DNA from 4 places in the Limnohabitans sp. TEGF005 genome. Region 3 is predicted to be linked to each of the others. Evidence: predicted binding sites of a transcription regulator. Region 3 holds the regulator's gene; each other region holds the start of a gene.
The links. Region 3 encodes FNR, which switches genes on or off when oxygen is low (the NO sensors DNR and NnrR bind a similar motif). Its sites were predicted from a motif close to TTGATNNNNATCAA; they were not measured.
Positions count from the first base shown of each region.

Region 1: ACZ5RG_RS10285 (cation-translocating P-type ATPase) is a predicted target of FNR. The motif match lies at 1,702-1,715, and genes of this name have one in related genera.
Region 2: ACZ5RG_RS13025 (TraR/DksA family transcriptional regulator) is a predicted target of FNR. The motif match lies at 2,357-2,370, and genes of this name have one in related genera.
Region 4: ACZ5RG_RS11440 (OmpW/AlkL family protein) is a predicted target of FNR. The motif match lies at 1,904-1,917, and genes of this name have one in related genera.

Region 1 covers NZ_AP029226.1:2,123,177-2,127,336, reverse strand. Annotated here, with positions in the region: gene ACZ5RG_RS10285 (cation-translocating P-type ATPase) at 1-1,668, opposite strand, end outside; gene ACZ5RG_RS10280 (hypothetical protein) at 1,793-2,404, shown strand; gene ACZ5RG_RS10275 (MaoC family dehydratase) at 2,590-3,045, shown strand; gene trmL (tRNA (uridine(34)/cytosine(34)/5-carboxymethylaminomethyluridine(34)-2'-O)-methyltransferase TrmL) at 3,036-3,533, opposite strand; gene ACZ5RG_RS10265 (ComF family protein) at 3,577-4,160, opposite strand, start outside.
Region 2 covers NZ_AP029226.1:2,631,467-2,635,626, forward strand. Annotated here, with positions in the region: gene ACZ5RG_RS13015 (sigma-54-dependent Fis family transcriptional regulator) at 1-1,548, shown strand, start outside; gene ACZ5RG_RS13020 (glutathione S-transferase) at 1,623-2,273, shown strand; gene ACZ5RG_RS13025 (TraR/DksA family transcriptional regulator) at 2,405-2,776, shown strand; gene ACZ5RG_RS13030 (hypothetical protein) at 2,797-3,171, shown strand; gene ACZ5RG_RS13035 (VOC family protein) at 3,257-3,670, shown strand; gene ACZ5RG_RS13040 (MarC family protein) at 3,676-4,160, shown strand, end outside.
Region 3 covers NZ_AP029226.1:1,390,196-1,394,355, reverse strand. Annotated here, with positions in the region: gene ccoG (cytochrome c oxidase accessory protein CcoG) at 1-837, shown strand, start outside; gene ACZ5RG_RS06675 (nitrogen fixation protein FixH) at 859-1,134, shown strand; gene ACZ5RG_RS06670 (hypothetical protein) at 1,155-1,451, shown strand; gene fnr (fumarate/nitrate reduction transcriptional regulator Fnr) at 1,494-2,216, opposite strand; gene hemN (oxygen-independent coproporphyrinogen III oxidase) at 2,428-3,810, shown strand; gene ACZ5RG_RS06655 (sulfite exporter TauE/SafE family protein) at 3,893-4,160, shown strand, end outside.
Region 4 covers NZ_AP029226.1:2,359,813-2,363,972, reverse strand. Annotated here, with positions in the region: gene ahcY (adenosylhomocysteinase) at 1-13, shown strand, start outside; gene ACZ5RG_RS11450 (TlyA family RNA methyltransferase) at 123-971, shown strand; gene metF (methylenetetrahydrofolate reductase [NAD(P)H]) at 990-1,820, shown strand; gene ACZ5RG_RS11440 (OmpW/AlkL family protein) at 1,992-2,591, shown strand; gene paaE (1,2-phenylacetyl-CoA epoxidase subunit PaaE) at 2,665-3,768, opposite strand; gene paaD (1,2-phenylacetyl-CoA epoxidase subunit PaaD) at 3,793-4,160, opposite strand, start outside.

The sequences.
Region 1 (4,160 bases), 730 kb from region 3:
GCTCAGCGTGGTGCCTTCGGGCAGCCCGGCTTGCCGTGCGATTTCGCGGGCGGTGACCGGGAAGTCGCCCGTGATCACGATGACCTGGATGCCCGCCGATTGGCAGTCGGCCACGGCTTGCGGAATTTCGGGGCGCAAGGGGTCGGTCAAGCCGATCAGGCCCAGCCATTCAAAGTCAAAAGCGTGCGGTGTATCTGGGTAGTCATCGCCTTCAAAGCGACTGTGCGCCACCGCCAGCACACGCAAGCCCTGCGCGGCCATCTGCGCGACGCAGGCCAGCCAACGTTGGCGCTCGCCATCACTCAGGTGGCACAGGTCCATGATGGCCTCGGGTGCGCCTTTGGCCGAAACAACGCGGTCCTCTGCTTGCTCAAATTGCCAGACATGCGACATGGCTTTGAGGTTGGGGCTGAGGGCGTAGCTTTGCACCAGTTGGCCCTCGCCGAACGCCCGGTTGGTGTCCTTGAGTTGGCGTTGGCCCATGGCATGGAATGCGGTTTCCATCGGGTCAAAGGGCGTGGGGGCGCTGGCCAAAATAGCGTGTTCGATCAAGGGGTGAAACGCCGCAGACAAAGGGGCCTCGGCGATGGGTGTTGGACAGGCCGTGCCCGAAGGATCGGTCCAGTGCACGATATCGCCAGGGTCCGCGTCTGGCCGACGGGGCACCGCGAGCGCGGTCACGGTCATGCGGTTTTGCGTCAGAGTGCCGGTTTTGTCTGTGCACAACACACTGGTCGCCCCCAGGGTTTCGATGGCATTGATGTGGCGGGTGAGCACGCCTTCGCGTGTCAGTCGGCGTGCACCCATGGCCGGAAACAGCGTGAGTACCACCGAATATTCTTCCGGCAGGATGGCCATGGCCAAAGCGATGCCCGCCAGCAAAGCGGGCAGCCATTGCCCGGTGCGCCAACCCAGGGTCAGCACCATCACAACACAGAGCACCCCCACCAGGCTGGCCAGCACTTTGACCAGCCGTGCGGTTTGTCGCTGCAAGGGGGTGTCGGCCTGCTGCACTTGGGCCAGCGCTTGGCCGATTTGGCCAATCTGGCTGTGCATACCAGTGGCGGTGACTTGTGCCCGCCCACTGCCGCGAACCACAAAAGTGCCGCCATGAACGCACGAGGCGGGTGGTGGGGTCTGGTCAGCCGGACGACCTGTGGCTGGCAGCTCGGGCAGCACCTTGTCAACGGCCATGGATTCACCCGTCAGCAGGGATTCGTCAATCTGCAGGTTGTTGGCCGTCAGCAGCCTGCCATCGGCGGCCACCCTGTCGCCCTCTGACAGCAACAGCCAGTCGCCCACAACGACGTTGGTGGCAGGAATCAGCTGCGTCTGCCCGTCTCGCAGCACCCTTGCCTGCGGTTGTGTGAGTTGCCGCAGGGCCTCGATGGCCGCTTCGGATTGCCCTTCTTGATAAAAACTGAGCACCAGCACCGCCAGCACAAACACGGAGAGGGTCATGCCCTCGGTCAGGTCCCCCAGCAGCATGTACAGCACTGCTGCCGTGACCAGCAAGGCAAACATGGGTTGGCGCAACATGTCGGCCAGGCGACGCCACACGGAGCGTTGGGTGGCTTGCTCGATTTCATTGGTGCCGTCTTGTGCCAGTCGTGTGGCCGCCTGGGCTGTTGTCAGGCCCTGTGTGGTGTTATGGTGATCCGCTGCCATGGTTCAGTGTGCGAGGCACGACGCCTGTAGGCTTTGACGAAAGTCAAGCAGGCCAAGGATGTGGCCCGCTTTGAACCGTTGTGTGAACCGGGTGTGTCTGCCCATGCCCGTGCAAGGAGCCCTCATGAACCCCAAAATTCAGGAATTTCTGGACCGCATTCAGCAACTGGAAGCGGCCATAGAGCAAGAGGCCAAAAGCCGACGTCAGCAGTGGCAGGCTGATTTTGAGGTGCACAAAGTGCGCTTTGAAAAAGAAGTGCTGGCCCAGCAAAAGCGGTTCAAAGCCGGTTTGTGGGGCTATGTGCTGACAGCTGAGTGGCGGCATGTGCTGTGTGTGCCCTTCATTTACCCGGTGCTTTTTCCGATGCTGTTGCTCGATGCTTTTGTCACGCTGTACCAGTGGGTTTGTTTCCCGTTGTGCGGCATTCCCCGAGTCAAACGGGCCGACTATTTTGTGTTCGATCGCACTCACTTGGCCTATTTGAACTGGCTTGAAAAAATCAATTGTGCGTACTGTTCTTACGGCAACGGCTTGATGGCGTATGGCCGCGAGGTGGTGGGCCTGACCGAGCAATACTGGTGCCCCATCAAGCACGCGCGCCGCACGATGCAGGCCCATGCGCACTACCACGGCTTTGCCGATTACGGTGATGCCGAAAATTACCGTGCCGAGCTGGCCCGCTTGCGTGCCGATTTGCTCAAAATGCGCACGGACGCAGCCGATTCAGTGCGCTGACGGGGCACCGCCGGTCGGCGCCGAAAAACGACAGCGGCGGCGACCGGACCTGTCAGGCTCAGCAGGTTCAGTGGCATTGGCATGCGGTCACAATCGGCGCAAGAGTAGGGGGAATTTTGACCATCTCATTGGCCAGTGTCCCAACATCGACAGCCCTGTTTTGACAAGCTGAATACAGTGGGCGCATGAAAACATTTGCAACCTTGGCCGATTTGGCCGCCTGCGTCGGCCAGGATGTGGCCGCGACCGAATGGGTGGAGATCACCCAACAGCAAGTCAACCAGTTTGCCGAGGCGACGGGCGATCACCAATGGATCCATGTCGACCTGGAGAGGGCCAAGCAAGGCCCCTTTGGTGCACCCATCGCGCACGGCTTTTTGACCTTGTCCTTGTTGTCGCAATTTTTTGACAAAACCATCGTCGTCACTTCGGCACGCATGGGGGTCAATTACGGCCTGAACAAGGTGCGATTCATGGCCCCCGTGCCGGTGGGCAGCCGTTTGCGAGCGCATTTGCATTTGCATTCGGCCACGCCCATTGAGGGCAATGGCTTGCAATTGCAGTGGAATGTGACCTTGGAACGTGAAGGCAGCGACAAACCGGTGTGTGCAGCCGAGTCGCTGGTGCGTCTTTACGGCTGAACAGCCCCGCTCGGGTCAGCGCTGGCCCCGCCAAACTCGTTTTGCCGCCAGGCTTCGAACACACTGACCGCCACGGCGTTGGACAGATTCAGGCTGCGCTGGCCTTCGCGCATGGGCAAGCGGATGCGTTGGGCTGGCGCAAACTGCTCGCGCAGTTCAGGTGCCAGACCCCGAGTTTCAGAGCCAAACACCAACCAGTCGCCGGGCGCAAAGGCCACGCCGTGGGCAGCGCGACTGCCTCGGGTGGTCAAAGCAAACATGCGTTGGGGATCGGGCTTTTCGCTGTTCAAAAAAGAGGCCCAATCGGCATGACGGCGCAAGTCGGCGTACTCGTGGTAATCCAGACCCGCGCGGCGCATGTGTTTGTCGTCCATTGAAAAGCCCAGGGGCTCAATCAGGTGCAGCGTACAGCCGGTGTTGGCGGCCAGCCGGATGACGTTGCCGGTGTTCGGCGGGATTTCGGGCTCAACCAGGACGATATGGAACATGGCCCGTATTGTGCCTTGGCTGTTGCGGTCACCTATGGGGGATTCAGGCGTCGTGGTGTGTTTCGGTCCGTGCCAGTACCAGGGCGCTGATGTGCACCACGCCAGCTTGGCGCAACACGCGGGCGGCAGTGTGCAACGAGGCGCCGCTGGTCATCACGTCGTCCACCAGAACCACCTTTTTGCCGCGCAGTTGTGCGGCCCGCAAGGGCTCTACCGCAAAAGCGCCTACCAGGTTGGCCAACCGATCGGCCCGGGGCAGGCTGCGCTGTGAGGGTGTGTCGCGGGTGCGCAGCAGCATATGGGCATCGGCATTGTGCGGGCTGAGCTGACGTGCCAGCAGCCATGCCTGGTTGTAGCCGCGCTCGGCCAGACGCTGTGCTGACAGCGGGATGGGCAGCACCCAGTCGGCCGCGTCCAAGGTGTCTTCTGCCCAAGGGGCGCTCAGCATCAGGGTGGCCAAAGGCCCGACCCATCCTGGCCTTTGGTGAAATTTGTAGTCGGCAATCAGGTCGACCCAGGGCCAGGCGTAGGCCGTGGCGGTCAGGCACAAATCCAGTGGGGGCGGGGATTTCAGGCAAGTGCCGCATCGTTCGGCCAGATGGGCCAAGGGCAGGGCGCAGGTGAGGC
Region 2 (4,160 bases), 1.2 Mb from region 3:
GCCGATCGGGTGGCTCTGCGATGCGGTGCCTCTTGGGCCGAAAACCAACGTGGCACCAACGCCATCGGCACGGCTTTGGCCGAAACACACGAAGTGGAAATCAATGGCGCAGAACACTATCTGGACCGCAATGGCTTTCTGACCTGCGCGGCTGCGCCCATTTTGTCGGCACAAGGCAGGCTCATGGGCATCCTCGACATTTCTGGCGATCACCGCAGCCGCCACCCCCACACCTTGAGTCTCGTGTCAACCGCTGCACGCATGATCGAAAACAGCTTGGTCCTGTCTGCCTGCCGCCAGCAAATCATGGTTCAACTGCACACACGGGCAGAAGGCATAGGCACTGTCGCACAAGGCATGCTGGCTTTTTCGGAGGATGGCTGGCTGGTCGGGGCCAACCGCAAAGCACTGGACTTGCTGGGAATTCAGCACACCGACATGGGTGCGACCAGCTGGCCTCACTTGTTCGACGAAGACTTCGAGCGACTGCTCGGTTTGCAGCACCGCAGCGGTGGTCGCCCAAGTCTGTTGCACACACGACAGGGCATCGCGATCCATGCCCAACTGCACAGCCAAAGTCAGGTGCAACAAAAGATCACCATCAGTGCGGCACCCGCACGCGACGCACTGAACCGCTTGGACAGCGGAGACCCCTTGTGGCGTCAGTCTGCAGACAAGGCCCGCCGGGTCATCGACAAAGACATTCCTTTGCTGGTCTTTGGCGAGTCGGGGGTCGGCAAAGAACTGTTTGCGCAAGCGGTGCACCAATGTTCTGCCCGCAAGGACAAAGCATTCGTCGCCGTGAATTGCGCGGCCCTACCTGAACACCTGATCGAGTCAGAGTTGTTTGGTTATGTGGGTGGCGCGTTCACCGGAGCTTCTCGGCAAGGCGCTCCGGGTCGTCTGCGCGAGGCCCATGGCGGCACCTTGTTTCTGGATGAGATTGGGGACATGCCCATCGCGCTGCAAACGCGCTTGCTGCGGGTGCTGCAAGAGCGGATGGTCACACCACTCGGTTGTGGCACACCCGTTGCGGTCGATTTCAATCTGATTTGCGCTACGCATCAAAATTTGCGTGAAGCTGTTGAAAAGGGCCAGTTCCGCAGCGACCTGTACTACCGCATCAACGGACTGCAGGTGCAGCTGCCTGCCCTGCGTGAACGCAATGACTTTGCAACATTGACGCAACGCATCCTGCAAGATTTGGCACCCGATGCAGGATTGAGCATCACGCCCGACGTGATGACGACCATGGCGTCGTTCAACTGGCCTGGCAACCTGCGCCAACTCAGCCATGTCTTGCGCACTGCCGTCGCCTTGATGGACCCTCATGAATCACAGATCAGCTGGATTCACTTGCCGGACGATTTGATTCGAGACATTCAAAATCAGACCCAGCAACAGACCCCCGATGGGCCAGCACAAAATCTGCACGAACTGTCGATCAAGGCCATCCAGCAAGCACTTGAAAATGCCCGAGGCAATGTTTCAGCAGCAGCACGCCAATTGGGCATCAGCCGTCAGACGCTTTACCGCAAACTTCAATAAGCAAGGTCATCTGCGCGACCGAAGTCTGCTTGCGCTCGCACTACGCTAGCAAACCCCTTCACGGAGATTCATCCATGCTCACACTCTGCGGCTTTGCAGCCAGCAATTACTACAACAAAGTCAAATTCGCCCTGCTCGAAAAAGGTGTGCCCTTCACCGAAGAGCTGGCCTGGGTAGGCCAGACCGATTCGGCATGCAGCCCGCTGGGCAAAGTGCCTTACATCAAAACCCCCCAAGGTTCGCTGTGCGAGTCGGGCGTGATCATGGAGTACATAGAGCACCAATACCCCCAAAACCCCTTGCTGCCCGCAGACCCTTTTGCCGCAGCAAAGGTCCGCGAGCTGGTGACTTTTCTGGAGCTGCACCTCGAGCTGGTGGCCCGCAACTTGTACCCACAGGCATTCTTTGGCGGGCAGATCAGCGACAGCGCCAAGGAAAAGACAGGTGCCCAACTTGAGAAAAACGTGGCGGCATTGGCCCAACTGGCCCAGTTCAACCCCTTCATGCTGGGCAACAAACTGAGCTTGGCCGACTGCGCGGCGGTGGTGCATTTGCCCTTGGTGTCGGCTGCCACCAAACTCGTTTACGGGCGCGACTTTCTGGCCGACCTGCCGGTGCGCGACTACCTCAAACGCATGGGCGAGCGCCCCAGCCTGCAACAGGTCAACGCCGATCGCAAAACCAACACCGAGTTGATGCTTTCCCGAGCCAAAGCCAAAGTTTGAGCGCAAAGGGAGGCAACGCCCTTGCCTCCCAAAGCAGATGTGACCAGTGCCCTGTGGGTCAGCGCACGGCTGCACCCTGTTGGTTGACCTGCATCAATGTCAACGCGATGTGGCTGTTTCATGATGAACACATGAGCACCACACCACCCTCCTCTCCAGATGTCTTTCAGGCCCTGCTGATCCAGGCCCGCACGCAACTGCTGGAACGCATGGCGTACGAGCGCGGCGGCCTTGTGTCGCGCGCAGACATGGCCGCCGACCACTTTGACAACAGCTTCCAGTCGCGCGCCCAGATCCAAACTGAACGGCAAACCGAGTTCGCCATGAACGAACACGAAACGGCCGAGTTGGGCGACATCGAAGCCGCCCTGAAACGCATCCAAGCAGGCACCTACGGCCAGTGCACAGACTGCGGCGTCGTCATTCCGCCCGCCCGGCTGCAGGCCTACCCCACCGCCAAGCGCTGCATCAATTGCCAGTCGTTGGCCGAACAACACCGTTAATTTTTTACACAAAGAGCACCATGAGCACTTTTCACGCCGTTGTCTGGATGGACCACCAAGAAGCACATGTCGTCATGTTTGACCGAGAGCATGTCGAAGCCCAGCGCATCAAATCGCGCAGCCACCACAAACACCAAGGCAAAGCCGGCGACATTGCTGCCTTTTTTACCGACGTGGCCCACGCCCTGAAAGGCACACACGAAGTGCTTTTAACCGGGCCAGGCATCGCCCGCAACGAATTCCGGGACTGGTGCCTGGCGCACCAAAAAACCACCGCCACGGCCATCGTCGACAGCATCGCAACAGATCACCCGTCGGACGCCCAGTTGGTCTCATTGGCGAAGCAATACTTCAAAAAATTTGACGCGATGGCAGCCGACCCGACGCAGGCCTGACCGCTTGGGATTCAGCCTTGCCGAGACTTGAGGCTGCGGGTTCTTCCTGCTGGCCCTGTGGTGACTGGCTGCTATGCTTTCGGGCATGCACAGCTTGTTTCACTTCGCTTTTCACGTCACCGACCTCGACGAGGCCCGCCGTTTTTATGGCGGCACACTCGGTTGCCAGGAAGGTCGCTCCACCGACACCTGGGTGGACTTTGACTTTTTCTCGCACCAAATCTCCCTGCATCTGGGTGAGCCGTTCAAGACCAGCTTGACAGGTCATGTGGGCGATCACTTGGTGCCCATGCCGCACTTTGGCTTGGTCTTGCAAAAGGACGATTGGCAACGCCTGGCCGAACGCCTGCAGGCCGCTGGCATGGCCTTTGTGGTCGCGCCGCACCTGCGTTTTGCAGGTCAGCCGGGCGAGCAATGGACCATGTTCTTCATGGACCCCTTCGGCAACCCGATTGAAGTGAAAGGCTTTGCCAGTCTGAACACGGTTTACGCGAGCTGATGGGCATGGAACACACATTTGCTTCGGCCACCATCTTGCTGCTGCTGATCACCGACCCGCTAGGCAACATCCCGATTTTTGTGAACACCTTGCGGGCCGTGCCGCCCGAACGACGTGCCCGCGTCATCGTGCGCGAAGTGCTGATCGCCTTTGGCCTGCTGCTGGCCTTCATGTTTGTCGGGCAATCGTTCCTGAAGGCGATGAGCCTGTCGGATGTGTCTTTGCAAATTGGCGGTGCGGTGGTGCTGTTTTTGATCGCGTTGCGCATGATCTTTCCACCCCCGCCGCAAGATTCGCCCGTGCCTGCCGCCGAACCACTGATCGTGCCCTTGGCCATTCCGGCCTTGGCGGGCCCTTCGGCCATGGCCACTGTGCTGCTGCTGGTCAGCCAGGCGCCCGAGCGTCGGCTGGAGTGGGTCGCCGCCCTCACGGTGACCATGCTGGTTTGTGCGGTGGTTTTGTTGCTGGCCGAGCGCTTGCAACGGGTGGT
Region 3 (4,160 bases):
TGGGTGTTTTTCTATGCCTTTGCCACCTACGGCAATGCCGGTTTCATGCGCGAGCAGGTGTGTAAATACATGTGTCCCTATGCGCGCTTTCAGAGCGCCATGTTCGACAAAGACACCCTGATCGTGACTTACGATGCCGAGCGCGGTGAGCCACGGGGTGCACGCTCGAAAAAGGCCGATCCAGCTTCTCTGGGCCTCGGCGCATGTGTCGACTGCAGTTTGTGCGTTCAGGTGTGTCCGACTGGCATCGACATTCGCAAGGGTTTGCAATACGAATGCATTGGCTGCGGCGCCTGTGCAGACGTGTGTGACACGGTGATGGACAAAGTGGGCTATCCACGCGGATTGGTCAAATACTCGACCGAAAACGCCATGCAGAACCACTGGACGGCAGAGCAAACTTGGCGTCATGTGTTCCGTCCTCGTGTTTTGATCTACATCGGCATTTTGGTGCTGGTGGTGGCGGCTTTGTTCACCAGTCTGGGCTTGCGCAAACCATTCAAAGTAGATGTGGTCCGCGACCGCGCTTCGTTGGCCCGAATTGTGGCCGGAGGAAAAATTGAAAACGTCTATCGACTGCAGATCATGAATGCGGCCGAAACGCCCTTGAACTTCCGCCTGACGGCGCAAGGCTTGCCCGATTTGTCACTGGTTACCGACAGTGATGTGCGTGTGGCACCGACCGAATCTCTTTGGGTCTCGGTCCGTTTGCAGTTGCCTTATGACGCAGCACCTTCTGGTTCGCACCCGATTGTGTTCACGATACAGTCGGTGAAAGAGGGCGGGCAGGTGCTGGCCGAATTGCAGGAAAAATCCGTTTTCCTGGTGCCTCGTTGATATTTTCACAAAGGTTTGAGCATGTCCAATCCCCGTGTTTCCAATTTGCCCAAGCAGCCTTGGTGGTCTTATGGCCACGTCTGGCTTGTGATTGCCGGTCCTTTGGTGGTGGTGGTCGCTTCATTCATCACCTTTTATCTGGCTGCGAATGGCCAAGACCCCGTGTTGAGCCAGTCCAGCGTTGATGTCAACGCCAATGCGGCGGATGCACGAACCACACTCGCACCCGCAATGCAAGCCAGAAACCATGCGGCCACGGGCACATTGCCCTCGACCGATTCAAAAAACAAACCCTGAACGGGTTGCAGGAGACCGACATGTGGGCAAAACGAATGATGTGGATTGCATGGCCAGCATTCCTGGTGGCGGGTCTCCTCGAGGTGCTGGTGTTCGCACTGGTCGACCCGCAGGATTTGCAATGGTTTGGGCACTCGTTGTCCTTGTCTCGTCAAGGCGTTTACACCTTGGCTTTTTTCGCCTTCTGGGCCTTGACCATGGTGTCGAGCGGACTGACCACGCTGTTGGCCATGTCTCCCTTTGAGGTCAATCGCTGTCCTGTGCCTGGAGACCAACGGCCGAGCGACTGCTCTCGTCAAGGCGGAAAAGGCTGCTGAAAAGGCTGAATTGCGCCAGGCATTCAAGCCTGGCGCAGGGCTTTATTGGCAATGGTGGTTGCTGTTCACCAAGCGTTGCAAGCCATCCGTGTCCAAGATGCGCACATGCCGTTGCTTGACCTCGACGGTGCCGTCTTCGACAAATTTGGAAAATGTTCGGCTCACTGTCTCAAGTTTGAGCCCCAGGTAACTGCCGATTTCTTCGCGGGTCATGCGCAAGACCAGTTCTGATTGCGAAAACCCCCGTGCGTGCAAGCGTTGCACCAGGTTCAGTAAAAAGGCGGCCAAGCGCTCTTCGGCCCGCATGCTGCCCAAAAGCAGCATCACACCATGCTCACGCACAATCTCTCGGCTCATGATTTTGTGCACATGGCTTTGAAGTGCTGTTACTTCACGTGAGATCTCTTCAATGCGGTCAAAGGGCATGACGCAGACTTCGGCGTCTTCCAGAGCAACGGCGTCGCAGCTGTGTTGGTCGTTCACGATGCCGTCCAGACCGATGATCTCGCCCGCCATCTGAAAGCCCGTGACCTGGTCGCGTCCGTCTTCGGTGGCCAGACAGGTTTTGAAAAAACCGGTTCGAATGGCGTACAGCGAGGTGAACTTTTCACCGTTGGTGAACAAGGTGGCTCCACGTTTGATTTTCCGACGGACAGCCACCAGATCGTCCAGGCGGTTCAAGTCGTGGTCGCTCAGACCCATGGGCATGCACAACTCGCGCAAGTTGCAATTGGAGCAGGCGACGTTGATGAGTTGGGGATTCATGGTTTATCTCATGGTGCGGAAATGGATTTGCCTTGGATCAAGCTGTTAGCTTAAACCTAAAAAACAATCAAATTTGAGGGTCTACCCGGTTCAGGCCAAAAATCACCAATAACCAGTAGTCAGTTGACTTGAGTCAATACTTCGGGTGATGCAAACGGGCAAAGTCGACGCCTTGTTTTGAACACGATCGAACTTAATAAGGGGCAGACACATGTCCGTCATCACGCCTGAATTGCTGACACGTTTTGATGTGCCTGGCCCACGCTACACATCGTACCCAACGGCAGACCGTTTTGTAGAAGCCTTTGCTGAGGCTGACTACGTGCAAGCATTGGCTCAGCGCCAATCTGGCGTGGTCGGCAAGCAAACGCCCTTGTCTTTGTATGTGCACATCCCGTTTTGCGAGTCGCTTTGCTACTACTGTGCTTGCAACAAAATCATCACCAAACACAAAGAGCGGTCTGCTGATTATTTGCGCTACCTGAGCAAAGAGATTGAGTTGCACACCCGGCATTTGGGGCGGGGGCAGTCGGTCAGCCAGTTGCATCTGGGCGGCGGCACACCCACATTTATGAGCGATGACGAATTGCGTCAACTCATGAGTATGCTGCGCCAGCATTTTGAATTCGTGCCGGGCGGGGAGTACTCGGTCGAAGTCGACCCGCGCACCGTCGATGAAGGCCGATTGGCCGTTTTGGCAGAGCTGGGATTCAACCGCCTGAGCTTTGGCGTGCAGGACTTTGACCCTGCTGTTCAAAAAGCGGTTCACCGCATCCAGCCAGCCGATCAAGTCTTTCAGTTGGTCGATGCCGCCCGCCGCCTCGGCTTTGAGTCGATCAATGTCGATCTGATTTATGGTTTGCCGCTGCAAACGCCTGAGTCCTTTGACCGCACCTTGGCACAGATCAACAGCCTGCGCCCGGACCGCATCGCCCTTTACGCCTATGCGCATTTGCCCGAACGCTTCAAGCCCCAACGTCGCATTCATGCCCAAGAACTGCCCTCGGGCGGTGACAAGGTGGCGATGCTGTCGCGTTCGTTGGATGCATTGACCGATGCGGGTTATGTGTACATCGGCATGGACCACTTTGCCTTGCCGCAGGATGCTTTGGCGGTGGCAAAGCGACAAGGTCGTTTGCACCGCAATTTTCAAGGCTACAGCACACAGGCCGACTGCGACCTGATCGCTCTGGGCGTTTCATCGATTGGCCGCGTGGGCGCAAGCTACAGCCAGAACGCCAAGACCATGGAAGAGTATTGCGACCTGCTGGATCAGGGGCACTTTCCGGTGGTGCGTGGCTTGACTTTGACCCGCGATGACCTGATCCGTCGTTCGGTCATCATGGCGTTGATGTGCCAGGGACATTTGGAGTTCGAGGCCATCAATCTGGCTTGGCTCATTGACTTCCAAACTTTGTTTTCCAAAGAACTGGCCCAGCTGGAATCCATGCAAAGCCAAGGCCTGGTGCAGTTGAGTAATACCGGCATTCAGGTCACACCGATGGGTTGGTTTTTTGTACGAGGTGTGGCCATGGTGTTTGACCGTTATCTGCAAGCCGACCGCAACCACACCCGCTTTTCTAAAATCATCTGAGTGATTGCGTTGAACGGGTGTCCGACCACCTTGAGTGCTGCTTCGCAGACAATGCGGTCATCGAGCAACAAGTGGACCTTCTATGCAAAGTTCTTTGGCCATGACGGCCTTGATGATGGGCGTGTTGGGCGGCCCCCATTGCGTGGCGATGTGTGGCGCAGCCTGTGCGGGCCTTGGCCAGGCAGCGGGTGAGCGGCGCAACCAGGCTTTGTGGGCCTTTCAAATCGGCCGCTTGGCCGGGTATTCGTTGCTGGGCGCAGTGGCTGCGGCCAGTGTGCAGGCGTTGGGGTGGCTAACCACGCAGTCGGCCGCCATTCGACCGGTGTGGACTTTGCTGCATTTGGCGGCTT
Region 4 (4,160 bases), 970 kb from region 3:
TTACCGCTATTGATGGGTGTTGCATCGCGCGCAGCGCTGCAAGCCAGTGATGGCCTGTGCTGCGAGCGATGGCTGCGCTTCTTGTTTGCCCAACTCAACCCCTCTCGTCAGAACCCCACCGAATGCGTATTGATCAACTTCTCGTCGAGCGCGGCCTGGCCGCTTCTCGTTCTCAGGCACAGCGACTGATCGCCGGGGGCGTCCAGTGGCAGCAGCCCGACGGGACGTGGCGCGCCATTGTGAAAAACCGCGATGAGGTGCCTGAAAGCGCTGCCCTGGAGTTGCTTGATGACGCCGAATCGCGCTACGTGTCGCGCGGTGGTCTCAAGCTCGAAGGGGCTTTGAAGGTCACGGGCGCTCAGGTTGAAGGTTTGCGGTGTCTGGATGTGGGCCAAAGTACAGGCGGTTTCACCGATTGCTTGCTGCAGCAAGGCGCTGCGCAGGTGGTCGGCATTGATGTCGGCCATGCCCAAGTGCATCCGCGCATTCGCGAAGACGAACGTGTGGTGTGCATTGAGGGTGTGAACGCCCGCGAGCTGGAGCCCGGAGACGAGCGCGTGCCCGATGCACTGGAGGGTTTTGACCTGATGGTGGGCGACGTCTCGTTCATCTCGCTCACTTTGGTATTGCCTGGCGTCGTGCATTTGCTCAAACCCACAGGACAGTTGCTCATGCTGGTGAAACCCCAGTTTGAATTGCAGCCCGGTCAGGTGGGCAAGGGCGGCATTGTGAAAGACGAGAGCTTGTATGGCTTCATCGAAAACCGTGTGCGCACTGCCCTGACCGATCTGGGCATGCAAGTGACGGCTTGGTTGAACAGCCCGATTGAGGGCGGTGACGGCAACCGTGAATTTTTTGTACAGGCCTGCTGGCCTGACCCGGCTGCGGTGCTGCCCGCACGCGAAGACGCCCGCCTGGCGCACGAGGCCGATCTGGCCGCCAAGGCCTATGCCAAGGCCAACGACTATTGAATTTTGGAAGGTGTTGTGATGTCTGGTTTGAAGTTGCCCATCAGCTTGGAGTTTTTCCCGCCCAAAACGCCTGAGGGCGCAGACAAGCTGAGAGGCGTGCGCGAGAAGCTGTACGCACTGAAGCCTGAATTTTGTTCAGTGACTTACGGCGCGGGCGGCTCTACGCAAGAAGGCACCTTTGCCACCGTGGGCGCGATCCTGGCTGAAGGCGTGGCAGCGGCTTCGCACTTCTCGTGCATTGGTGCCACCAAGGCTTCGGTGCGCGCCGAGTTGGCCACGCTCAAGGCCATGGGTGTCAAGCGCTTGGTGGCTCTGCGCGGCGATTTGCCAAGCGGCTATGGCGCAGGTGGCGAGTTCCATTACGCCAGCGATCTGGTGGCGTTCATCCGCGCGGAGACCGGCGATGACTTCCACATCGAAGTGGCGGCCTATCCCGAAATCCACCCGCAAGCCAAGTCACCAGAGTCCGATTTGCAGGCCTTTGCCACCAAGGTCAAAGCCGGTGCCAATTCGGCCATCACGCAATATTTTTACAACAGCGATGCGTATTTCCGCTTTGTGGACGATGCGTACAAACTGGGTGTGGATGTGCCTGTCGTGCCCGGCATCATGCCGATCACCAGTTCGTCGCAGTTGCTGCGCTTTTCAGACGCTTGTGGCGCAGAGATTCCCCGTTGGATCCGTTTGCGTTTGCAAGGTTATGGCGACGACATCGACTCGATCAAGGCGTTTGGTCTGGATGTGGTGGCCGACTTGTGTGAGCAACTCATCAACGGCGGCGTACCTGCTTTGCACTTTTACACAATGAACCAGAGTGCAGCCACGACGGCTATTTTGCGTCGGTTGTGAAGCGCACACAGCACGCTTCTTTGACGGACATGGTTGACATGAACCAAGCTCAGAGAAGATGGCGCTGCTTCGCGCTGAGAGGTTTGATCAACCTCAAATGAGCGGTGGCGGTTTGGACATCCAATGAACTTGAGCACAAAGCTCTTCTCTTCGTTCATAAGGAAAGTCAACATGAAAAAACTCACCATCGTTGCAGCCGTGCTGGCTGCTTGTTCTGCGACTGCCGCCATGGCTCAAGCTTCGGGTGAAGGCCCTTGGTTGGTGCGTGCCCGCGCTGTGCATTTGGACATGGCCAACAGAGACGGTACGGGGCTGGGCTTGTCGGTCAATAACAAGACCATCCCGGAAGTGGATGTCAGCTATTTCTTCACCCCGAACATCGCGGCCGAGCTGGTCTTGACGGTGCCCCAAAAACAGACCGTGTCCTTGGGCGGTGCACCGATTGGCACGTTCAAGCATTTGCCTCCGAGCTTGCTCTTGCAATACCATTTCACAGGGCTGGATGGCTACAAGCCCTATGTCGGCGCGGGCGTGAATTACACCAAGATCACCAGCGTTAATCTGCTGGATGGCGGCGCGACATTGGATGACCACAGCTGGGGCGGTGCTTTGCAAGTGGGCATGGACATTCCGTTGGACAAAAACTGGTCCCTGAACTTTGACATCAAGAAGGTGTACATCCGCTCTGATGTTTTTCTCGGCACGGCCAATCAGGGCACCTTGAAGCTCGACCCCGTTTTGGTGGGGGTGGGTCTCGGGTATCGTTTTTGACCTGGACTTTGGTTCAAAGCAAAACGCCCTGCAATGCAGGGCGTTTTTGATGCTTTTTAAAACAGACCGTGCATCAACGTTCGTCGAAGCTCACCACCACCCGCTTGCTGGTGGGGTGGGCCTGGCAGGACAGGATGAAGCCTTGCTCGACCTCGGGCTTTTCGAGTGTGAAGTTTTTCTCCATTTCGGTCGTGCCTTCGACCACTTTGCAGCGGCAGGTGCAACACACACCGGCTTTGCACGAGTAGGGCAGGTCCAAGCCCAATGACAAGGCGATGTCTAAAATTTTCTCGTTCCTGTTCATCGGCATGTCATAGGGCTTGCCGTCCAGCACCACCGTGAGCTGCACTTCGCCTGCATCGCGTGTGGCTTGGTGACCCAGCACGGCTTGGTTGCGCTGCTCTGGCGACAGCGCATCCAGTGTGGGGGAGCTGAAGCGCTCGGTGCGGATGCGTTCGGCCTTGACGCCTGCGTTCAGCAGCGCTTGCTCGGTGGCCTCGATCATGGCTTCCGGGCCACAGACAAAGACTTCGTCCATGCTGCCCACGGGCAAGAATGCGTCGATGATGGCGCGCACTTTGTCGCCATCGATGCGGCCTTCTAGCAAGGGCACCTCTTGGGCTTGGCGAGACAAGATGTGGATCAGTGTCAGGCGGTCGGGGTAGCGGTCTTTCAGGTCTTGCAGCGCTTCGTTGAACATCACGCTGTCCATGCGGCGGTTGCCGTAGACCAGGGTGAACTTCGATTCGGGAAGGTCTTCGAGCGTGCTCGATAAGATGGACAAGATGGGCGTGATGCCTGACCCTGCGGCAAAGCCCACGCGGTGAATGGCGCGGGGCCTTTGCACCACAAACCGGCCATCGGGCGGCATCACGCGCAAAGTGTCACCGGCTTTGAGTTGGGTCGCAGCCCAGTTGGAGAACACACCACCTTCGACTGGACGGATGCCCACTTCGAGCACGCCTTGTTTTTGCAGTTGGCTGTGGGCCGAACTGATGGAGTAGCTGCGGCGCACATCCTCACCGCCGATGCTGGCACGCAGGGTCAGGAACTGACCGGGTTGAAAGTCAAAGCGGCTGCGCAGGTCTTGTGGCACGACCAGTGAGATGGCGACAGCGCCTGCAGCTTCGGGTGCGACGCGTGCAACTTGGAGGTCATGAAAGCGGGTTGCGGACATGGTGCTTCACTGCGGCAAGGCAGCTCAGTAAGGTTTGAAGTAATCGAATGGTTCCATGCAAGCCAGGCACCGGTAAAGGGCTTTGCATGCGGTGGAGCCGAAGTGGGAGGTTTCGGTGGTGTTGGCCGAGCCGCATTGCGGGCAGTGCACCACCTCGGGTTTGGCGCCGCGCGCCGCAAACTGCACCACGTTGGCGCTGCCTGATGCTTGGCTGGCGCAGGCGTGTGGTGGGGCGATGCCATAAGCGCGCAGTTTGTCCTTGGCGACCTCGGTCATCCAGTCGGTGGTCCAGGCCGGGGCCAGTTGCGTGACCACACGGCCTTGCAGCCCATTGGCTTGCAGCAGGGCTTTCACATCGTCCTCGATCTGGCCCATGGCCGGGCAACCGCTGT